One region of the Pseudoalteromonas sp. PA2MD11 genome, then DNA from elsewhere that is predicted to be linked to it. Evidence: predicted binding sites of a transcription regulator. Region 1 holds the regulator's gene; each other region holds the start of a gene.
The links. The regulator sigma-54, encoded in region 1, starts transcription at its own class of promoters, with help from an activator protein. The targets are predictions, from matches to a motif close to GTTGGCACGNNNNTNGNNT.
Positions count from the first base shown of each region.

Region 2: the regulator sigma-54 is predicted to act here: its motif matches at 2,975-2,993, upstream of ISP07_RS13170 (TorF family putative porin).
Region 3: the regulator sigma-54 is predicted to act here: its motif matches at 3,610-3,628, upstream of ISP07_RS03520 (GumC family protein).
Region 4: the regulator sigma-54 is predicted to act here: its motif matches at 1,862-1,880, upstream of ISP07_RS17155 (DUF642 domain-containing protein).

Region 1 is NZ_JADKNF010000012.1:50,434-56,567, reverse strand. It holds gene lptC (LPS export ABC transporter periplasmic protein LptC) at 1-28, shown strand, start outside; gene lptA (lipopolysaccharide transport periplasmic protein LptA) at 18-539, shown strand; gene lptB (LPS export ABC transporter ATP-binding protein) at 536-1,261, shown strand; gene ISP07_RS13625 (RNA polymerase factor sigma-54) at 1,368-2,864, shown strand; gene hpf (ribosome hibernation promoting factor) at 2,892-3,179, shown strand; gene ptsN (PTS IIA-like nitrogen regulatory protein PtsN) at 3,183-3,635, shown strand; gene rapZ (RNase adapter RapZ) at 3,636-4,481, shown strand; gene ISP07_RS13605 (HPr family phosphocarrier protein) at 4,495-4,767, shown strand; gene mgtE (magnesium transporter) at 4,979-6,134, shown strand, end outside.
Region 2 is NZ_JADKNF010000011.1:143,402-149,535, forward strand. It holds gene ISP07_RS13155 (efflux RND transporter periplasmic adaptor subunit) at 1-310, opposite strand, end outside; gene ISP07_RS13160 (YIP1 family protein) at 359-1,069, opposite strand; gene ISP07_RS13165 (aldo/keto reductase) at 1,237-2,133, shown strand; gene ISP07_RS13170 (TorF family putative porin) at 2,199-2,876, opposite strand; gene ISP07_RS13175 (hypothetical protein) at 3,165-4,331, opposite strand; partial or broken gene ISP07_RS20745 (transcriptional regulator) at 4,483-4,575, opposite strand; gene ISP07_RS13180 (AsmA family protein) at 4,737-6,134, shown strand, end outside.
Region 3 is NZ_JADKNF010000002.1:181,821-187,954, reverse strand. It holds gene ISP07_RS03530 (sugar transferase) at 1-959, opposite strand, end outside; gene ISP07_RS03525 (glycosyltransferase) at 969-2,045, opposite strand; gene ISP07_RS03520 (GumC family protein) at 2,042-3,517, opposite strand; gene ISP07_RS03515 (glycosyltransferase) at 3,670-4,794, opposite strand; gene ISP07_RS03510 (acyltransferase) at 4,791-5,501, opposite strand; gene ISP07_RS03505 (O-antigen ligase family protein) at 5,494-6,134, opposite strand, start outside.
Region 4 is NZ_JADKNF010000018.1:34,325-40,458, reverse strand. It holds gene ISP07_RS17160 (hypothetical protein) at 1-233, opposite strand, end outside; gene ISP07_RS17155 (DUF642 domain-containing protein) at 510-1,709, opposite strand; gene rlmF (23S rRNA (adenine(1618)-N(6))-methyltransferase RlmF) at 2,043-2,948, shown strand; gene ltaE (low-specificity L-threonine aldolase) at 2,959-3,966, shown strand; gene ISP07_RS17140 (thymidine kinase) at 3,949-4,533, opposite strand; gene ISP07_RS17135 (hypothetical protein) at 4,599-5,336, opposite strand; gene ISP07_RS17130 (methylated-DNA--[protein]-cysteine S-methyltransferase) at 5,496-5,963, opposite strand; gene ISP07_RS17125 (DNA-3-methyladenine glycosylase 2 family protein) at 5,966-6,134, opposite strand, start outside.

The DNA.
Region 1 (6,134 bases):
TACACGAACCATATACTATGACCAATAAACTGAAGAAATTACTCCTGATCCCAAGCTTATTGATTGCCTTTTCGGGCGCAGCTGCCGAGCAAACAGGCGCTCAAATTAGCATTAGCTCAGATCGCCAAGTCGGTAAACTAAAAGATGGCGTTGGCATATTCGAAGGTAACGTAGAGATCGTGCATGGTGATCGTCGCATTACAGCTGAGCGACTTGAGGCACATGGCGGTGACACCGAAGGTACAGTCGAATTAATTATCGCTACAGGCAAACCAGCTTACTTCGAAGAAAAGCAAGCTGATGGCACCGTGATGAGCGCCAGCGCCGAAGAAGTTCGTTATGATGTTGCGAAACGCTTCTTAACACTCAATGGCGAAGCTGAAGTCACTCAAGCGGGTCAAAAAGTAACGGCAAAAAGCATTACCTACGATATGGCTCAACAGCTGATCAGCGCAGAAAAAGACGAAAACTCAACAGATCGTGTACACACTATTTTAGTGCCTGTAGAAAATAAAAAAGACGATAAAGGCCAACCATGAGCACATTAAAAGCAGAGCTTTTAGCTAAAAGCTACAAAGGCCGCCAAGTGGTTAAAAATGTCGGTCTTGAAGTTGAAGCGGGCAGTATTGTTGGCTTGTTAGGGCCAAATGGTGCAGGTAAAACAACGACCTTCTATATGATTGTAGGCCTCGTACCAAGCGACAAAGGAAAAATAAGCATTGATGATAACGATATCACGCTTTTGCCAATGCACAGCCGTGCGCGCTTAGGTATTGGTTATCTACCACAAGAGTCGTCTATTTTTCGAAAATTAACAGTTTACCAAAACTTGATGGCCATATTAGAGACCCGCAAAGATCTTAACAAAACAACGCGCGAAGAGACGCTTAACAACTTATTAGATGAATTTAGCATTCAACATATTCGCGATAGCCAAGGTATGGCACTGTCAGGTGGTGAACGACGCCGCGTTGAAATTGCACGTGCATTAGCCGCTAATCCTAAATTTATCCTTTTAGATGAGCCTTTTGCTGGTGTTGATCCTATTTCGGTGTTAGATATAAAGAAAATTATTGAGCACCTAAAAAATCGTGGTATTGGTGTACTTATTACTGACCATAATGTTCGAGAAACCCTTGATGTTTGTGAAAAAGCCTACATTGTTTCTCATGGGGAGCTAATTGCATCAGGGACACCTGAGCACGTATTAGCTGACCAAACTGTACGTGATGTTTATCTAGGCGAGCAATTTAGGCTGTAACCATTACGCCACCGACTAGAGCATCTGCTAGACTTATACAACGACAATAAATCGATAACAGTGTCTTCACCGTTACCGATAACTTAAAAAGGATTGTTAGGGATACATGAGGCAATCATTACAGCTGCGCATGGGCCAGCAACTTACAATGACTCCACAACTGCAACAAGCCATTCGCTTGTTGCAGCTCAGTACATTGGATCTCCAGCAAGAAATTCAAGAAGCGCTTGATAGTAATCCTCTGCTTGAAGTGGAAGAAGCGGATTACAACGAAGAAAGCATCGGTAAGAATGAGCAAAAAGCGGAGTCTGACGATGTACAAGTCAGCGCGTCTGCCGACGAAGCACCTAGCGAATTCGAGCAAGAAAGTAGTGATGCTCTGAGTAAGGATACGGTTAGCGATGACTTAGCTATGGATATTACGTGGGATGAGTACATGAGTGCCGCCCCATCAACATCGTCTGGGCCAATGCCTGAAGACGAGTCTATTTACCAAGGTGCTTCAACAGAAACACTGCAAGAATATTTAATGTGGCAACTACAGCTCACACCATTTAGTCCTACCGATGAAGCGATTGCCGTTGCCATCGTTGAAGCTATCGATGACTCAGGTATTTTAACGGTTAGCTGCGAAGATATTGTCGAAAGCTTTAATCAAAATAATGATGAAGAAGAAATCGAACTAGATGAAGTTGAAGCTGTCTTAAAAAGAATACAGTTATTCGATCCAGTTGGTATCGGCGCGCGAAGTTTACAAGAGTGCCTGTGTATACAACTTCGTCAATTCGATGCCAATACGCCATATTTAGCTGAAACTAAAATGGTTTTATCTGAGCATATCGAATTATTAGCAAGTCGCGACTATCGCACTTTAATGAAAAAGACTAAGCTTAAAGAAAACGAGCTTAAAGAAGTGATGACGCTCATTCACAGCTTAAATCCTAAGCCTGCGGATAGCATAGTACGCGAAGAATCTGAGTACGTTATACCTGATGTATCAGTGAAAAAAGTGAAAGGCCGCTGGGTAGTCGAGTTAAACCCAGATTGTATGCCAAAGATTAGAGTGAACAGCCAATATGCGGCGATGTCTCGCTCTGTTAAATCAAGTAGCGACAGCCAATTTATTCGCTCTCACTTACAAGAAGCAAAGTGGTTTATTAAGAGCTTAGAAAGCCGTAACGATACGCTTTTAAAAGTGACCAACTGTATCGTTCAACAACAACAAGCTTTCTTTGAGCATGGCCCTGAGGCAATGAAGCCGATGGTGCTAAATGATGTTGCTGAAATGGTCGAAATGCATGAATCGACGATTTCACGGGTAACAACGCAAAAATATATGCATACCCCACGGGGTATTTTTGAGTTGAAATATTTCTTCTCAAGCCATGTCAGCACCGAAAATGGTGGTGAGTGTTCTTCTACAGCAATACGCGCTTTAATCAAGAAGTTAGTCGCTGCAGAAAACTCAGCTAAACCATTGAGTGATAGCAAAATTGCAGATATATTGGCTGAGCAAGGAATTAAAGTAGCTAGACGTACAATTGCAAAATATCGTGAGTCTCTAGCAATACCTCCGTCTAATCAGCGTAAGAGTCTGATTTAGACGTTTTACATAGAAGGAAAAATGCTTATGCAACTAAATTTAACTGGTCGTCATGTAGAAATCACTGATTCATTAAGAGACTATGTAAACACTAAGTTCGCAAAACTAGAAAGGCATTTTGATCATATTAATAATGTTCATGTCATTTTAGATGTAGAAAAATTAAGCCAAAAAGCAGAAGCAACTTTACATGTAAACGGAGGCGAGTTGTTCGCTTCTACAGAACATCAAGATATGTACGCAGCAATTGACTCATTGATCGATAAACTTGATCGCCAAGTCATTAAGCATAAAGAGAAATTAGCTCGACATTAAATTATGAAACTTAGTTCACTTACTAATCAGGACTGCAGCAAAGCTGCGGTCCTTTTTAATAGCAAAAAAAGAATTCTTGAGTATATTAGCGAGTTAGCTCACCAGCAGTTTCCTCATTTATCTCAACAAGATATCCTAGATGCTTTTCTGAACAGGGAAAAGTTAGGTAGTACAGGTATCGGCCGAGGAATAGCTATTCCCCACGGTCGAATGAGTGGTGCTGATGAACCTCATGCATTTATTATTGTCAGTGAATCTCCCATCAATTTTGATGCGATAGACAATCGTCCCGTTGATATTTTTGTGGCACTCATCGTACCAGATGGCGATTGCCAGTTGCACTTGAAGACCTTGTCAACAATTGCTGATAGACTTAAAGATAAAGATTTTTGTAAACAGTTGCGAAGTGCTACAAGCGATCAGCAACTATTTCAAGTAATTGCATCAGAGGCATAAATGGAATTAATAATTATCAGCGGTCGCTCAGGCTCGGGCAAATCGGTCGCTTTACGAGTTCTTGAAGACTTAGGCTACTACTGTGTTGATAATATTCCTGTCAACCTACTGCCTTCGCTCGTGCGAAGTGTTTCTGATAATTATGACAAAATTGCCGTCAGTATCGACGTACGTAACTTACCGAAAGAGCAGCAAGAGTTTAATGATATTCTTGAGTACCTGCCAGGTTTTGCTAACCCAACACTATTCTACCTAGATAGTGATGATCAAACCCTAATCAAGCGTTTTTCTGAAACTCGCCGTTTGCATCCATTATCGATTGATTCTTTACCGCTTGATCTTGCCATTAAACAAGAAAAAATCCTGCTTGATGTGCTGATCACCCGCGCTGACTTTATGATTGATACCACTGATTTGAGTGTTCATCAGTTAGCAGAATCAATTCGTGAAAAGATTTTAGGTAAGAAAGATAAAAAACTGATTATTACGTTTATGTCGTTTGGTTTTAAGCATGGCATTCCAAAAGAAGCTGACTACGTTTTTGATGCACGCTTTTTACCGAACCCACACTGGGAGCCTGATTTAAAGCCACTAACCGGCCTCGATCAGCCTGTCAGGGATTATTTAGCTAGCCACAGCATAGTGCAAAAGTTCACTTGGCAGATTCAAACCTTTGTACAGACTTGGTTGCCACATCTAGAGCGCAACAACCGCAGTTACCTAACCATTGCAATTGGTTGTACAGGAGGCCAACACCGTTCTGTTTACTTAGCGCAAACAATTGGTGAAAGCTTTTCTAAAACTCATGCTAATGTAAAAATTCGCCACCGCGAACAAGATATCTAACTAGGCACCAACAATGCACGCTGAAGATACCTTTTTAATTCAAAACAAACTTGGCTTACATGCTCGCGCTGCGACTGTTTTAGCGCAACTAGCACTGCAATTTGATGCCAAAATTACACTTTTTCAAGATGAGAAAGAAGCTGAAGGCGACAGCGTGTTAGCGTTAATGCTCCTTGAAAGTAGTCAAGGAAAAGAGGTTCGTGTTGTATGCGAAGGTCCTGACGCTGACGCTGCATTAACGGCAATCGGCGAATTAATTGCGCAACGCTTTCACGAGCAAGAATAGCATTTGCTAAGACTTCAAGGTTTACGGTAAACTTACTTCGGATATTTAAAATTCCCTTTAAATATCCTACTTTTATATCGCTCGCTTTTCTAAATTACAAAACTCTTAATAAATTTATCGCAGTGCGACGATATCTCTGCAAATACACTACAAAGCAACTATGCTGTATTTGCATAGCCTATTTAAACTTTTTTCAGTTGTAAGGACGCCAATGCCAGAAGCCTTTGAACAAGATTACCCACTACAACAACTCAAACAAGTGACCAAGTCACTCAATAGTGGTCAATTTGTTCAAGTGCGCGGCATGTTAGCCAAAACGGCACCTTGTGATACAGCCCTTTTACTTGAGTCTTCTCCCCATAAAATTCGTCGTATGCTTTGGCAGCTGGTTGACCCAGATGTCCGTGGTGATGTTCTAGAGGAACTCTCTGAAGATGTACGTCTTGGCATTATTGCCCAGATGGAGCCTGAGCACATTGCTGCTGCTACAGAAGATATGGACGACGATGACTTAGGTGAGGTTTTACGTAGTCTTCCTGATACCGTATATCAAGACGTTGTTAGCGCGATGGACTCGCAAGATAGAGAAAGGGCAACTCAAGCGCTTTCTTATCAAGAGCGCTCAGCCGGAGCCCTGATGAACAGCGATACGGTAACCATTCGTCCAGATGTTACCCTAGATGTAGTTTTACGCTATTTACGCTTACGAGGTGAGTTACCAGAGGGTACCGATGATTTATATGTAGTTGATAAACATAACTGCTTTTTAGGGGCGCTTTCGTTAACCACGCTACTGACAAGTCCTTCTGATAAAGTTGTTCGTGATTTAATGGATGAAGACTGTGAGTCAATCCTAATCTCTATGGATGAAAGCGATGTGGCGCAGCTATTTGAGCGTCACAACTGGATTTCAGCTCCTGTTGTAGATGATAACGCTCACTTGCTTGGCCGTATTACCATCGATGATATCGTTGACGTAATCCGTGAAGATGCAGAGCACAGCATGCTAAGCCTCGCTGGTCTTGACGACGAAGAAGATACCTTTGCGCCAGTGCTAAAAAGTTCGCAGCGTCGCTCTATTTGGCTTGGGGTTAACTTATTAACCGCATTGCTAGCAGCAATTGTGGCAAGCTTTTTCGAAAACACCTTAGCAATCTTACCTATTTTAGCGGTACTCAATGGTATCGTACCTTCAATGGGTGGCGTTGCAGGTAGCCAAACCTTAACCCTGGTTATTCGTGGTATAGCGGTTGGCCATATCAACCAAACCAACCAACGCTTCTTATTACTCAAAGAGCTGGCGATTGGCGCACTGAATGGTATTATTTGGTCGATATTAATTGCTGGAGTGGTTGCCCTATGGCAAT
Region 2 (6,134 bases), on a different contig from region 1:
GCACGGCTTTATTGCGGGCAACTTCAGATTCAAACGCGGTCGTATCTAGGCGCATTAAAATATCGCCCTCAGTGACACTTTCACCTTCCTCTACAAACACTTTCGCTACACGGCCAGTCACTTCTGAGCGCAGTTGCACTTGGGTGTTAAAAACTAGGTTGCCAGAGGCTAAAATTGAATCGGCAATATTGCCTTGTTCAACTTCTGCAATATGCATTTCTGGTGCATCTTTATTGCCTGTGACTTGCTTTGATACTATTAAAGCGACAAATGCCGTAACAGCTAGGCCAATAATAATGGCTTTTTTCATGTTACTTCCTTGGTAGTTAAGAGCGGCATATTGCCGCTCAAAGCAGAATTAAACGAGAGCGATTACAGTCCAAATACCGTAAATAACAATACTTGGTAGAGCTGCAAACAGTAACGCTTTATTGAAAGTGAAATTAGTCCAGCTCTTTAAACCGATAGCAGCGATAAAAATGCTCCAAATAGAAAAGATATTTAGACTTTCAAGTAAGGTGTAGAGTGGATGGCCAATTTCTAAACCAATTAAAAGTTGGTTAATTGAAGCATAGTTAAATAATGATTGTGATATTTGGTCAGTGCTTGCAGTTAATACTAAGATGAGTAAACCTAGGCTTGAAATAATCATTGGCATCATAGTCCACACACCAAAGCCATACCACGCACCATAGCCATAATTAGCTTCTGGGTCTTGCTTAGATACAAATAGGTAGTAGCCTGCCATTAGAGCATTAATAACAGCCAAACCAATAATGCCACCAAACATAGCAAACCATACTTGCATATCTATGGTTTGCTCCATGCTTTGGCGAATCATTTTTTGCTCAGCAATAGTGGCATCAACACTGGCCGCTGCCACTTGTTGATCGATTAAAAACTGCGGGTCAGCCTTATTGTAAAAAGCAAACATGCTGGCAGCGAGAATGCCGGCAAGTAAAATAAAGGCAACAAAAGACCAACCTTTTGCTTCTTTTAAGCCATTAAAAGCTTTGCTCGGGCTGATAAAAATATCAACCAAAGCAGTCATGACATTTGATGATTTCATTTTTTATTCCTTGTTTTATAACATTTGTTTTTAGGTACTAAAATATCCTGTTTAGTAACAAATTAGCAATTTGTTTTGTAACTGTATGTTAACAGATGTGATAAGTAAATCTGTGATATGGTTTAAGGATTAATTTGAGTCGAATTTATTAGGAATAGTAGGTCGTTATGGTGAATAGCAAAGGTCGTTGTATTGATGAGTTGGTATTAGGATTCTGGCGCTTGTTAGATTGGCAGGTAACGCCACAGCAATGCTTAAGTTTTTTAGAAAATGCAATAGAGATGGGGGTGTCACATACCGATCATGCTGACATCTACGGTGAATACGGTTGTGAAGCCGAATTTGGTAAAGCACTTAAACTAAAACCAAGTATTCGTGATGAAATCAAAATAATCACTAAATGTGGTATTAAGCCTGCGTTTGCAAGCCTAGGATTGCAAGGCAAAGCAAACCATTATGATTCAAGTGCTGCGCATATAATTGCCTCAGCACAGCAGTCACTTAAAAACTTCAACACTGATCGTTTAGATGTATTACTTATCCATCGCCCCGATTACTTGATGAACGCCGATGAAATGGCACAAGCATTTAATACCCTAAAAGCAAATGGTGACGTGATTGATTTTGGGGTATCTAATTTTACCCCATCGCAATTTAGCTTGTTGCAGTCGCGTTTAGACTTTGACCTTGTGACTAATCAAATTGAGTTTTCACCTTATGAGATGAAAGCCATTGATGATGGTAGTTTAGACCAATGCCAATTGCTCGATATCAAACCTATGCTTTGGTCGCCATTAGCTGGGGGTCGTTTATTCTCAAGTGATGATGAAAAAGCGGTGCGTTTACGTGCAGTGTTGGAGCAGGTTGGTGCTGAAATTGGTGCCAGTGCTATCGACCAAGTTGTATATACTTGGCTGTTAATGCACCCAAGTGCACCGTCTGTGGTACTTGGTACGGGTAATATTGAACGTGTTAAATCAGCGGTTGAAGCTAAGCAGCTTACAATGAACCGTGAACAATGGTATCGCATTTGGCAAGGCTCAACTGGTCATAGTGTACCATAAGTGTATTGATATAAATGAGAAAAGGGCCTTAACGGCCCTTCGTGTTGCAGCAAGTAACACATTCTTTATAAAGTGAAGTCAACCGCGTAAGCGACGTACACTTTTACATCTGAACCATCAATGTCGTTGTCTGAAAGACCGAAAGTAAAGCCGTCTTTCGACACTGAAACACCGTAGTCGATGATGTCATCATCACCAATGAAATCCCCTGAGTAATGACCTAGGTGAAGGGCCATTTCTGCACCGGTACTGCCAACTGGGAAGCTGTAGTCAGCATTTAAATAAAGTGAATCACCAAAATCTGTACCGTCACCGCTTGCTGCTGATGTTGCTAGGACTGCTGCACCAAAGGTGAAGCTGCCCATGCTAATGCTACCGTAGATTTCAGAGAAGTCTGCATCTGTGTAAGACGCTGCATCTGGGTATGCATAATAAATGTAGCCAACATCGTAGCTAAAGGTTTCATTGATTTCACCGCCAAAACCAGCATAAAGGTCTAGCTCGTAAGTCATGTCGTCAGCCCAGCTAGCATTCGATACCCAAGTACCCGCATAAAAGCCAGATTCACTTGCGTAGTCGATACCACCTTGGATTGCAGCATCACCACCGCCTTGCTCTTGACCACGCCATAAGTAGTTTGAAGTTGCCGCAGCGTTTGCTGTGACTTCTGCGTAGCTATATGTTGAGCTCAAGGTTAATAGCGCAAGGGCGCTTGCTGCGACCGTTTTTTTTAGTTTTAGCATGTTTCTGTATCCTGTTGTTATGTTGATTTTGTCCCATTTTCAGATTGCAGTCTGGTTATTATTTGAGGACATTTTCTATGTGTTGTCTGGATACGATATTGCACTGGTTGTGCCAAGTTAATTTTGAGCGGGATATTTTATGCTTAAAGTCTTTAAAAACAGGCTTTTAAACTTATTTAATTGTGAAAAGGATGGTTATTTGAATTGTTCATGCGCACATGTGTGGTGCAAAAAATAACCCGGTTGCACAATTGCGAAGCAACCGGGTTTTGCTTATTTGAGAGTAACTTAGCCGAAAATTGCACGCATTAGAGTAATGGTTTCTTCAACACTGCGGCCTTTTTCAACTTCACTGATGATTGAATCGCGCTTAGCTTTGATATGTTCAGGGATATCATCACTTGCTAATGCGCGGTCCACCAGTATCTCTGCTGATTCTTTGCCACGGCGTACGGTCTTTTTACCTGCTGAGCTTGTGGTACTCTTAGGTTTGTTTAACAACTTAATATAGTTAGAGTTATCAGCGGTACTTTTATCTGCATAATAAAAGAAGCTAGGCAATAGGGCTTTGATTTCAACCAGAGATTGTTCAAGCTCATTTGCTGCACTGGCCATTTTGAACCAAGGCATACTATGAATGGCTTCAACAACATCTTGCCAGTAGCGCTCAAAATCACGGTTATTAAGCTTAGTAATGCCTAATGCCGCACAAAGGGCATCAAGTTTACTATTTACGATTGGTGTAAACACGTCAGGTCGGCGCATCGCAAGCAAGCGAGTAGCAGGAGCAAGCGTTGGCTTTTCATCGCTGCCATTAAATGCCATGAAGTAAGCAACCATAAAATGCTGATAATGTTCTTGCGTTACTTCACCCTCAAGTGGAATGTGTACAAGCGCCTCATCGAATGCACCTGGTAAATCACTCAACATTTGGTGGAAACCTTTTGCGTTCTTAGTAGAAGCAAACCATTCAACGTCGAAGTTATAGCTGCTTGGATCAAGCGAGGCACTGTGTTTACCTGAAAACGCTAAACGGTCTTCTGGGATCATCTCTTTTAGGGATTGCGATTTAATTGCAGCAATGTAATTAGCTAAACGTAATTGCTCATCAAGGGCTACAAGCTCTTTATGCTGCTCGATAAAGCCTGCGATTACAGGCCATGGCGCAACCCTTAATGTTTTTAACTGCAAAAAGCTGATTGCAGAAATTAATAAGTCATGAAGTTTTTTAAGAGTGGGTAATTGCTTATCTTCTAACAGATCGTAGTTAATGCGATCGCGGCTTGCACTTAATAGCTCATAGCACCAACCCAAAAAGTCTTCAGGGTGGTTTTCTACTTTAACTGCCATAAGGTTTAAGCTGATATCAGAGGCTTGCTTGAGGATATTTTGATAAATTTGACTTTCTTGCTCGCCAAGCGCCATTTTTGACGGTGAAATAAGCAGTTTCTTCATGCTTAATCGATACTCCAGTTTTGACCAAATTGGGTTGTTTAATTTTAGTACACAGGGTGCAAAAACAACAGGGTCGTGCATCATACCGAAGTAATGAAATGATGCAATCTTACTGATAATTTATAAGTAAGATTGCGACTAACGTGGTTAATTAATCATTGTCATCGAGTGTAAATAATTGCTCAACACTGAGTTCAAAGTGAGCAGCAATTTTTAACGCGATAATCACCGAGGGTATAAAGCGGCCAAGGGATTTTTGTAACCTGTAGGTATCAAAAAGTTTCAGCGCTGATTCATATTCTTGTACCTAAGCTTGTTTACAAACCTTTTTGTGTGTTCGGCAATGCAATTACGCCTAACTCCCGCTATGATAAGAACATTGTTTGCCCATTTTTAAGGATGATTATGAAAACCTTACTGAAAATCGTTGGTGTCATCTTCGTATTACTGATTGCATTGGTAGTCGCTGCACCATTCCTAATACCTACAGACGCGATATTTAATAAAGTATCGGAGCAAGTAGAACAAACCACAGGTCGTAGTCTGACTATTAATGGCGATAAAAAGCTGTCGGTATTTCCATCATTAAAACTCGAATTGAATGATGTGCACTTTGCCAATATGCAAACAGGCTCGCAAAAAGATATGGCAAGCATGCAGCAACTTGCTATCCGTATCCCGTGGATGTCGTTATTTGGCGGTGAGTTTAAGCTTGATAAATTTGTGATTAACGAACCAACGATTTTGTTAGAAACCGATAAAAATGGTAAAGCAAACTGGCAACTATTTGATGCGGTTGCTGAGCAACCACAGACAGAGCAGCAAAAGAGTTCTGGCGCTGTTAACTTACCAGATAACTTTGATATCGAACTTGGTGAAGTGGCAATCTACGGTGGTACTTTCACTTATCTAGATGGTAAAACCGGAGCAAAGCAACAGATAAGCGATTTAGAGTTAGCCATCTTACTACCTTCTCTTCGCAAGACCTTAGAATTAAAAGGCGGTATTACCTATATGGGTGAGCGCTTTGATTTAGATGTCACGCTAGATACACCTGTTAAAGCGATTGAAGGCGAAACCTTTAATGTAAGCACTGAGGTTGATTCACGCTTAGTCGATTTGAATTTTAAAGGTGCAATTGCAGAAATGGGTAATGACGTGCAAGGGCTTCTTTCTGTAAGTGGTGACTCAGTAAAAAACATTGCGAGCTGGCAAGGTGTTGAGCTTAATGCAAAAGAAAATGCGTTTAATGCCTTTAATGTAAAGGGTTCAATGCACCTAAAAGGACAACAGTTTAAGCTTACTGAGCTACTTGCCACACTAGATGAGCTGCAAATTAAAGGTAAAAGCGATATTAAGCTTGGTGATCGTTTAGCTGTGAATGCCGATATTGATTTAGGTATGCTTGATCTAAACCCTTACCTACCAGAGGGCGTAGCTAAAGAAGAGCAAACAGAGCCTGCAGCAGATGCGCCAGCACAGCCAATTGTTTGGGATGATACTGCAATTGATATGAGCGGCTTAAATGCACTTGATGCAAATGTAGTCGTGCGTTCAAGTGGCTTAAAAGCAAATGATATTACCCTTGGTGAAAACCAGTTAACGGTGAACCTAAAAAATGCAGTGGCTAAAATCAGTCTAGACAAGTTTGTTGCTTATGAGGGCAATGGTAAAGGTGTGATAACCGTTAACGCCAAGCAAACACCTTATAAAATTAGTACTAACTTTTCTTTAGATAAAATTGATGCGCAGCCATTACTAACTGATGCGGCTGGTTTCGATAAGTTAATGGGTAAAGGTTCT
Region 3 (6,134 bases), on a different contig from region 1:
AATAAAATACACAAGTAGATACACGCTAAGATAATCGGCATCACACCGCGTAGTACTTTATGCGAAAAAAAGTTTAAACTCGTCCAACCAAGCTGAGGCTTTAGAAGCTGTTTTAGAGACTTAATTTGTTGCCAATTCCCTGCTCCAAGGCGGATACGACGTTTGTAGTCTTCTTGTTGTAAATCGCATTCACGCTCATAAATAACAACGTCTTCATCTAATACTGCCTTACCACCTTGTGCAAGCGCATTCATAGATAAAATAAAGTCATCATTAATAGTGTTATCATCAAGCTCTATTGCAGATGTTGAACGCATCGCAAACATGGCACCAGGCACACCAATTACTGCACCTAGCTCGGACTCAGATAGTTTTACCTGATTTTGATACTTCCAATATGCTTTTTGTGCATCTGGAGCCCTATCATCAAGTGTGTACACTCCCGTAGAAATTGCAACTTTTGGATTACTAAATTTATCGGCGACCTTATTTAAAGCATCAATGCTCAATAGCGCGCTCACGTCAGTGAACAATAAAATATCATTTTGAAATTTAGCTAACCCCATTAATGTATTTAATCCATGCACTTTACCTTTGTTCTCTTCCCTGACATGGAAAAAACATTGCACACCATGGCTCAGTAAAACACGTTGAGCCTCATAAGCTCTGTTCACCGTCGCATCTGTGCAACCATCAAAATAGACATGTATGCTGTAATGATCATTGTCATATAACAATGAGGCTAAGTTATGTAACTTTTCTGCTATGTGGTCTTGTTCGTTATACGCGCACATTAAAATACCAATATTTGGCTGATAGGTTTTAGGGTCAGCCTTGCTATTTTTGTGTTTAGATTTGTGACTTTTTGCAGCCCAATTAACCATGATTGGATATCCAACATGGTGGTAAATTGCAACGAATACTAATACTAAAAATACGATACTGAAGATTGTCATCATAGCCTCCCATCACGCTAACGCTGTGTATAAATTGTCATATTGACTGCTCATGGTCCGTGCATCAGCAACAGCAATAGCATGATGACGAATAGGATTTCCGTTTGGTAATTGCAAAGTACGTAATATCGCAGGGGCAATTAGCTTGTAGTTATTTGCTGCAATCAATTCCCCCTCTTTATCAGTTACAACTTCGTGAATACCACCTACATCAGATGCGACAATAGGTACTCCACATGCCATCGCTTCAATGATAGACAGGGGCAGACCTTCTCGTTTCGAGTATAGACACATAACATCGATGCTAGAGTAAAAAACTCTCATGTCGTGTATATTTCCTAAGAAATGTACTCGCGATTTTAAATCATAGCTTTCAACAGCTTTGTGGAGTAAATCTCTCTGGTCACCATCGCCTGCAAATACAAGGTGATAATTCTCAGGCAAATAAATGAGAGCATGTATTAAGTCTTTATGCCCTTTACCTTCAATTAGTCGTGCTGCACACCCGATCAACTGAACATTTTCTGGTAAGTTTAACTGCTGGCGTGCACATGATTTATCTATTGCTTTAAATTGCTCGCAATCAATACCATTTAAAATTGTCTGTTGAGGTATGATTGACGTTTTTGATTGAAACTCATTGGCTACGATGTTTGCATCTGCTACCCAATGAATATGTGTTAATAAGTTAAGAGCTCTGGTGAAAAAACGTTGCTTAATATTGTTTAAATACCAAGCATCATGAATAGTCGAAACATGGCGAATACGCTTAGTTGTTAATGAACACACAATACCAGCGTACAGTAATGGACCTATATGATGACTATGAATAATATCTATTTGCTGCTCTTTTATAAGCGCCTTTAATTTTTTTATAACCGAACCTTTAAAGCCAGGTGCTTTATTTAAACAAAAAACACTGCTTTTATAATTGCTAAGTTCCGGCCATTGTTTGATTGCTGACTCCTTATCACCTTCTAACGAGACGATGATGGTTGTTTGGCTATATTGACTATTCTTTAGTAGCGTAATTGCCATTTTTTCTAGGCCGCCAACTTCTAAATGCTGTACTAAGTGCATTACCTTCATAAAGGCTCTCCTTCAATATGCTTGTTAGATGCACTGCTGTTTATAATTGGCAGGACAGTCACTACGTGTGCATTACTAAGCTTTTCAATAGTTTGAATATCTTTCAGATGGCTGTCGCAAAGTGAAGCAACAAATACACTTGCTCCACCTGTAAACATTCCAAGCACGACTCCAATCACGATTGTCATGACTAAAGAGGTATTGATTGGCTGCGTTGGGCTATAGGCGCGTTCAATTGTTTTTACTTTGTCTGGGCCTTCATATTTAACAAGTTTTCCTGTTACTTTTGCCATTTCGTATCGGCTTAACATATCTTTGTACAACGACTGTTTAACTTCGTAATCTCGTTCTAATTTTCTTAGCTGCTTTTCTACATCGCTGGTAATTAATAATCTCTCGCTTACCTCTTTTACCTGTTCTTCTAGCATTGCAAATTCTTGTTCTTGCTGAAGCAGGCTATTTTTAGCTTCTTCTAAGGCAAGCAGCTGTGAAACCAACACACTGGATTCTTTATTTTCACCCGAAGGCAAGGTATTAACCATTTGCCAAAGTTGATCTAGATTCGAGGTATCTAATTCTTCGCTTGATTCAAGTAATGACTGCTGACGCCCTTTTAAGTTTTTTAAAGTACGTGTTTTTTCAATAACTTTACTGTGCTTATCTGTATAACGAGTACGCAGTAGACTTAATTCAGATTCTGTACGAATAATTTTTTCTTCTAACTTCCCTAGGATTGGATTAGCTTGCCCTACTTTATTTTTTAGTGCATTGAGCTTTGCTTTAGCACCAGAAAGAGCAATTAACTTCTGCTGTTTTTCCGTTAATAATTTATCGAATGTTTCGCGGTTGCTATGTAAAACCGTTGGTAATGTATTGCTATTTTGGCTTTTAAATTTAGCAAGAGATTCTTCAGATACTTCTAACTCTTGGCGTAACCCTTCTAGTTGCTGAAAGAAAAATTGCTCTGACGTATCTAAAGAGGCTTTAGTTGGCGCAAGTAAGCGTTCAATAAATTTCTCTACCACTTTTTCAAGTACAGGTTTCATTTGACTTTGGTCGTGCCATATAAAGTTTATACGCACTAATTCATCGCCGATTAATGACAAAGACAGAGCTTTAGAGAGCTTTTGATGAATTTCTTCAACTTGCTTATGGTTAGCATCTTGTGCGATTAAGTTAGTTTCCTTAGCGACAGCGATAAGTACTTTCCTGCTAATAACTAGTGTTCTTAGTGCTGCCATACGATCTGATAACTGAAATGAAAAAGACAGATCATCTAAATACGGATTTAAAAGTGCAGACTCTTCAATCAAAATGGTTGCGTGGTTGGTATATTCTTTTTGAGCAGTTAAGCCCATGAGAATAACGACAATAGGCACAATGCAAAATGGAATTATAAAAAGCTTAATGCGCGTATAAAGCGCATAAAGCCCTAAATATATTAATCGTTTGATTTGCTCTTTAACTAACATGGATTTACCTATTGCTTTGCAATTTGCAAAAAATTACAGTTATATTTGCATTTTGAAAAAATAAACTGCAATAATTTCAATTAGTTACTCTGTTGCAGATCTCGTTCCAAAAATAAAAAAAGCTGCGTTAATGCAGCTTTTAATAAATGAAGTTAACCAAGCCCTAGCTCATCACTTATTTGTAGCGCCTTAACTTGCCAACTATGATTTTTTGCGTAATCAGCTTGAGTTTGTCGCCAATTAAGCTTTTGCTCATCGCTGATGCTAATGGCATAGTCCACACGCTCAATGAAGGCATTCATAGAGTCTGCGATCAGCACAGCCTCTTGATAGGGTCTCACTGCAGCAAAATTAGTTGAAACAATGGGGGTTCCAGTCGCTAGATACTCCTTAAGTTTAAGCGGATCGCATGCTCTAATTTGCGCGTTATCAACAAATGGGAGAATCGAGACATGCCAATGTTGAGAAAAAGTAGCAAGTTTATGGTGCTCTACTGCGGGTACATGGGACACATTGTTAAGGGATAATAATGAATCAAAGTTTTCAATAATGTTACCAATTAACATTATTTGGTATTGAGGCCGTTCAAGTGCCAGTTTTTGCAAAAGTTCTTTGTCGAGCCACGCATTTAAAGAACCATAAAAGCCAATAACCGGTTTATTGATATTACTAAGTTCAACTGCCTTCTGCTTTTTATTATTAAATAAATCAAAGTCAACACCATGAGATAACAGCTTAACTTTATGCTTTGGCATTTTGCTAGAAAGAAATTCACTTACTACATAAATGAGGTCGGCTTTAAGAATAAGCTCTCTCTCTAGTGGTTCAACCATTAAATGATCAACACCCGCTAAAGCCGAAAAGTCATCGCCACAATAATAAACAATCTTGTCTATGGGACGTAAATTAATAAGGTATATGGCAGTAGGAACACTGACCCAATAGATAATTGGTTCATTATCAACAAAAGACTTTTTATTAAAAATCCATTTATTAAATGCTTTTACAAGCTTATTGTCATGCCAAGGTAAAATCGGCAAGGTATGATCTTTAAGTTTGCTGTGCTTGTCTGCAGATTCTTCAGTATGCCCCTTTTTCAACACTAACGATTTTAGTTTGTAAAAAACTCTTTTTACATCAAGCAACTTTATTGTTGGCTTTCGCATACCGATTGAATTTATCCATACAATATCATGGCTTTTCGCTAATTCTTTAAAGATATGTTGAGTACTGCTTGGATGGCTTTGCCAATCTTCACCAAAAACGATAAATTTCATGACTCTGACTCCAGCTTCTTAACAACTTTCGCAGGGTTTCCTGCCACAATCGTATTTGCAGGTACATCTTTTGTAACAACACTACTTGCTGCAACTATTGCGCCCTTTCCTACTGTTACGCTAGCAAGGATCGTAGCCCCCGTTCCAACCCAAGCCCCTTGCTCTATAATGATGTCTCCGACTTGCGAATCATCATCAGGCTCACCTAAAGCGCGCCTTTGCGAGTTTAAAGGGTGGCCTGGAAAACCAGCTAAAAAAACCCGTCCAGCAAGCCTAACATCATCTTGCAGAACAATTTTACCAGCCACAGAGAATGAGTTTTGCCAACCAATATCGACATTATTACCAATGATAAGTTGCGATTTGTTTAACCCATGACTACGACCACAAAAAGTGCTAATACCACTAATACGAGAATTATCTTGGCACGTTATATCTAGCTGCCCTAAAATTTGTGGCATACCAGAATAAAGATATAAATTGCGTTTTGAACCTTTAATTTGGCTTTTAAAAATTGGCGTAAAATAGAAGATACGTAATAGTTCACTGAAAATTGTTTTAACAAGTAAATGCAGTTTATATAGGCATGCATGGAAACCTGGTATTACAAACATTTGCGGATTGCGAATGAGTTTTGCAATTTGAAAAAGTGACTTTGCAAAAGGACTGTCACTTGATTTTAACCACTGTTTTAAATTCTCAGTCATAATGCCTTTCCTTTTGTTTATCTATAACAAGCTTTTCAAGAGCAATAGTTAACGCCAAGATGATGTATATAGGCCAAGTAAAAGCTTGAGTTAAAAAGGTTCCTGACACCATAAAGCCTATCAGCCCGCCTTTAAGTGCTTTCGCATTCACTGCTATTTTTTCATCGTTAAGCTGTTTATTTATCAAGAAAACACGGTTTAAACTTCGGTAAATACATGTGATCAGGGCAATGAATATGAACATCCCAACAATGCCTGTTTCGCCAAGTACTTGAAACCATGTACTGTGTACTGCATGATTCTTGCCATCCCAATGTGGACTATAGAAAAAATAATTCGCGACAAAATTATTCACACCTACCCCAGTCATTGGATTAGACAGCGCCATGTTAATTGCCGCATGCCAAGCATAGATACGGCCCATTGCAGACTCATCGACACCATCTTCATGAGCTCCACCACTTTGTCTATCTGATATCCCTGCAAAAACAATCATCGCGAGCATTCCGACAGCACCTATACAACCAACAATGATTGGATTTTTAATTTTTTGATAGATAAAAAAGCTTAATACTGCTGCAATCCCCAGTAATCCCCCACGACTTTGAGTAGCAATAACGCCACTAATCGCAA
Region 4 (6,134 bases), on a different contig from region 1:
ATGATTTTAGAAATATCTTCATCTGTGGCATTTTCAATTGATGATGGGGTCATATAGTTTTTGAAAGTTTGAGGGTCCCATTTAGAGATATCTGTAATTGCTGAATTTAGGTAAGGAATAGCAGTTTCTTTGTAAGCAGAGGATTTATTCGCAGTCCAAATTGCTAAGAGTACAAATAAGCTAATTAACACTAAAAATGTTATACCAATTCCTTTAAGTATCTTTTTAACCATGATTTTTATTATTTTTCCTTGATTGAATCACTTACGAATTTATCAGCTTTAAATGTCTTATGGTAGTACCCAATGTGACCCAATTTGAGTAGAAATTTTTAAACACTAATTTTAGTTGCTTGTATCATGGCCAATATACCCGTTCTTTCGCTCTTAACCTCAAGTAGCCCATACTTTAAGCAAAGCAACCTATCAGTTATCAAATAATTTTGCTTACCATGTTTAATAGACTAAATAAAAATAGCCAGAACCACTGGCTATTTTTATAAACACCGCCTATTCGCAGTAGTTATCTACGAAAGTTAAATCATTAATGTGCTCTGGTGCATCCATAACGTAACTAGAGTCAGCCGTTTGAGGATTAACACTGTAAATCTTCGCATTTTCGCCTGCTTTTCTTCCTGAAACATACAATGTTCCATCATCAGCAATCGCTAATCCTGAAGCCCAATTAATGCCGTGTTCACCAATTAAGGTTAACTCCATCGAACCATCATCAATGGTATAGAGTGATTGACCTGTTAATACGTAAAGTACATTATTATCAGCAGAATATGCTACATCACCATGTGAGAAAGAATCTCCCGAATAGCGCATCTTGCCTAGTACTGTTTTTTCTCCAGTTTGCAAGTTGTAGTCATACATATAGGTTTTACTTGTCGCACGTAAAGATTGTCCGTCTGCCGTGACTGCTGAACGATAAATTGGCCAAGATGTAGCATCAGCCTCAGCAACTTGAGCGCCCGTTTCTAAATCTAACGACCAAAGTTTTGACGCTTTCGTGCCCGAATCAAGTTGTTCCATAAAATAAAGTTTGCCATCATAACTTGCAATGTTTGAAGCCGTATTTTGCGCTCCTGCGACCACACTGTAAGTATTTGTCTCTAGGTCAAATTTATAAACATAACCCGTTTCAGAAGAACCAAAATTGTTAATACCAAATATACCAGAATGACAAGCCTGCTTTTGAGTGACAACAACGTTATCAATAAAACCGCCTAGACTATCACTCGCACCTGCGCCGCTAAAACGAATTTCTGAAGAGTTTGAATCTGCTTCTACAGATAATGTAAATGATTGCCAGCCTCTTTGCGTCGCATTTACGTTTAGTACTGTTGTTCCATTCCACTTCACATCAACTTTATTTGTATCATTGTTACCGTTAATACGAGGCGAGTAGTAAAATGAAACTTCATAAGTTTTTCCAGCCTCAGTTGCGACTGTTTGAAAGATGCTGTAATTAGAAGTAGAGTCTAGCTCGACATATTGATTACCTTGCTGAGCAGTAATAAGACCTAGACGCGATGTTTGAATTTCAAATCTTGCACCTTCACTTTGCCATCCGTTAACTTCATCTAACAATGTCCATGTTGAATTTACGACATCCAGTTCAAATGAGCCGTTTGCAATTAAATTGTCTGCAATTGCAATTTGCGAAGCAAAAAGTGAAGACATTGCTAATATAGATAACTTCATATAATAATTCCCCAAGATTAGTTGTATTCACTGCATTGTGAAAAAACAAACCACCTCAATCATTAAACTACTTATGAGTAGAAAAAGTTAATTGATAAAAAACTAACTTCTCTCTGCAATTGAGCGCTTTGAAATGGACTGTACATAAGAGAAAGCACAAATGATGCCAAAATTAAAAAATTGATTATCAGCGTGCTCTGAATCGCACGAAAGTTAAATTATCTATAATTAGTGAATAACTGATAAAGTGATTATTAGATTAGCACTCCCACATTTTAAAAATTTATTTGGTACAATCAGCCTTTGATATGGCTAACAGATAGGTTTTCCTTAATGCATCCGCGAAATCGCCACTTAAATGGCTACGACTTTACTTTGCTATGCAAAGATACTCCTGCCCTAACACCTTATATAACGCAAACGCCAGCGGGCACTGATAGCATTGATTTCACCAATGCGTTAGCGGTTAAAACCCTCAACCAAGCGTTATTAAAAAGCCATTATAAAATCGATTTTTGGGATTTACCCAACAACTACCTTTGCCCGCCAGTTCCTGGCAGAGTGGATTACATTCATCACTTGGCCGATTTATTAGCAAGCGATAACCAAGGTCATATTCCTACGGGTAAGCAAGTAAAAGTGCTTGATGTAGGCACGGGTGCAAATGTGATTTACCCGCTTACGGGTAACCACGAATATGGCTGGCACTTCACAGGCTCAGATATTGATGTATTGTCTGTTAAAATTGCTAAGCAAATTGTGCAATTTAACCGCCTCAAAATAAATGTTAAGCAGCAAAGTAACGCCAATAAAATGTTTACGGGCGTAATATCGAATAAAGATGTCTTTCACCTAACTTTATGCAACCCACCGTTTCATGCCAGCGAGCAACAGGCAAATGCAGGTACTGAACGTAAATGGAAAAACTTAAACAAAGAGCCACAAAAAGCGCTTAATTTTGGTGGCCGTCAAAACGAGCTTTGGTGTGAAGGCGGTGAACGCGAATTTATCAGTAAAATGTGTATTGAGAGCCAAGAGTTTGCAGAGCAATGTATTTGGTTTACATCACTTGTTTCAAAGTCTGACACTTTACCGCATATAAAAAAGTTACTCAGCACACTTGATGTGAAAGAAGTAAAAGTTATAAAAATGGCACAAGGCCAAAAAATAAGTCGCTTTATTGCTTGGAGCTATTTTGACCAAGCCGACCGCGAAGCCATTCTTAACGAACTAGTATAAGGATAATAAAATGATCGACTTTCGTTCAGACACAGTTACAAAACCAACAGCAGCCATGCGCGCGGTCATGAATGACGCCCCAGTAGGCGACGACGTTTATGGTGACGACCCAAGCGTTAATCAGCTTGAACAATTTGCTGTTGAGCGCCATGGCTTTGAAAGCGCCCTTTATTGTTGCTCAGGTACGCAAGCCAATTTACTATCATTAATGGCGCATTGTGAACGTGGCGACGAATACATTTGTGGTCAACAAGCGCATAACTACAAATTTGAGGGTGGCGGTGCCGCTGTATTAGGTTCTATTCAGCCGCAACCAATTGAAAATAATGCCGATGGCAGCATAGATTTAAACAAAGTTGTGGCTGCAATTAAAGCTGATGACTTTCACTTTGCTAGAACCAAACTACTTAGCTTAGAAAACACCATTGGTGGCAAAGTTCTCCCGCTAAGTTATCTTAAACAAGCCAGAGAGTGTGTTGATAAACATAACCTTGCTCTGCACTTAGACGGTGCCCGCGTGTATAACGCGGCGGTTAAGTTAGGTGTTGATATTACTGAGATCACCCAGTATTTTGATTCTGTATCTATTTGCTTATCAAAAGGACTCGGTGCGCCGGTTGGCTCCCTATTACTAGGTAGCAAAGTACTGATCGATAAAGCGCGCCGCTGGCGTAAAGTACTTGGTGGTGGTATGCGACAAGCGGGTATGCTGGCAGCCGCTGGTCAGTATGCACTTGAGCATCACGTAGCAAGACTTGCTGAAGATCACGATAACGCGGCGTATTTAGCAGATCAATTAAACACGTTAGCTGGTTTTGATACGTCAACTTTTCAAATCGATACCAACATTGTTTACGCAAACGTTGCCGAACATATCGACTTAAAAGCAGTGGCACATGCGCTAAAAGAACAAAATATGTTATTTTCGCCAGGAAAACCACTGCGATTAGTGACCCATTTAGGCGTCACTAAGCAAGATATTGATAGCTTTATCTCAGCATTAGCGGCCGAGATTTAACGCTTCTTTATAATGTTTGCGGCACACTGATACATACCGGTCGTTGCCGCCAATTTCTACCTGATTACCGTCTGCAATCGCATTGCCATGCTCATCGGTACGCAGTACATGATTAGCTTTACGACCACAATGACACACTGTTTTCAACTCAATTAGTTTGTCAGCCCATGCAAGTAAGTATTGTGAACCACTAAATAACTCACCTCTAAAATCGTTACGTAAGCCATAACACAGCACTGGAATACCAAGCTCATCAACCACATCCGTTAATTGCATTACTTGGTCTTTTGATAAAAACTGACACTCATCAACTAAAATACAATGGCGCTTTTGCTCTGCATTTAAAGATTTGATCAATTCAAATACATCTTTCTCTGCATCAAAAATATGCGCATCAGCCTGTAAGCCAATACGTGAAGACACCTTGCCAACACCTGCTCTATTATCAATAGCCGCTGTTAAAATAACCGGTTCCATACCACGTTCGCGGTAGTTAAATGCAGATTGTAAAAGTGTGGTAGATTTGCCTGCATTCATTGCAGAATAATAAAAGTACAGCTGTGCCATGATGTTGCCCAAATTTTAAAGTCGCAATATGCTACCCTAATCGAACGACAACATCATCCTTTACCTTATTCTTTTGTCCCATAATGAGTGTTTTGTTCTGAGCTCATATTTTGCAACATTCTTGCATAAACCCCTGCCAATTTTTTACTAGCGAGCTGCTCCCAAACTAGGTTTGCATCTAGTTTATGCTTATAGAAAAACTCATTTGAAAAAGCCAAATATGCTATTGAGGTATTGATCGGTGGGAACAGTGGAGCAAGTTTAAATTGGTAGTACTGACTAAGGTCGACTTTATTCTTAGAAATCTCACAAATCACAAGTGCTGCATCAGCATTTCCCTGAGCAACTCGTTCAATCGCAGTTTGTAGCGTAAATGTGTGCTCAATAAAAAACGCATCTTCACTTGCAGCATCACCAACAAAATGGCCATTAGCAACAGCTAACGAGAATGCTTTTGATTGAAATACCTCACGTGAATTCCACTTTGAATGAAAACGTCGTTTACCGATTAAACATTGGCTCAAAGATGCGAATGAATATTTATCGAGAGGTTTGCCCTGTTTATTAACAGGGAAAACAGCATAGTCACTTTTAAGCGCGTTAAAACCAGAAATAAATGCATCAACAGTGCCGTGCTTTATTGATGATATACATTCTTGCCAAGGCATTTGTTGGTATTGAAATTGAACTTCATCTATTGCGAGATCTAATTCCTTTAGAGTATTAATTTGTGCTTGGCTATTAATAATGGGGATTTCGTTTTTAGCATCGATAAACATCGGCGCTTTATTATGATCCGCCACACAAATTTTAATTAGTAAGGGAGACGCCTCTTTCGCATAACAAGTAAAAGTAAAAAACAACCCTGTACACAAAAATACTCTAGTAAAAAACAACATCACTGTCATAATAAGTTACTAATTTAGTTAAGCTTTAAATAGTGTAGAAGGCAATTTAACTTTTTACAAAATTCCTTCGTGTTTCAGTAACCACTCTTTTCTTTCAAGGCCACCCGCATAGCCTGTGAGTTTACCGTTTGCGCCAATAATCCGATGGCACGGTACAATAATGCTAATCGGGTTTTTACCATTTGCAGCGCCCACTGCACGCACCGCTTTTGGGTTATTAATGGCAAGTGCTATCTCTTGGTAACTTTTAGTTTGTCCAAATTCAACATCCATCAGTGCATGCCATACTTTCCTTTGAAAGTGGGTACCTTGGGTATCGAGTGGAACAGTAAAACGCCTACGCTCACCATTAAAGTACTCATTAAGCTCACTTATACACATTAAAATGGGTGTAAGGGTATGCTCATCAACAGTCTCTGTTTGCATCGTAATCACTGGGTAGAAGCCAACGTAACTGACGCCTTTTGACGTACTTTGAATGGTAATATCGCCAATCGGGCTTGGCATAATAACTTGTTGCATACTCATAATTGTTGCCATAGTTGAAAAGTTAAATAAGAGCGAAATGGCGCACAGTGCTCGCTATTAAATTCGCTGATTCCAGCGAGGGCTTTTTTAACCCCTAAGTCTCCCGCCAATAATATATCAGGGTGGCTTTGACCGCGTAGTTTGGCGTAATTAACTGTCCACGGG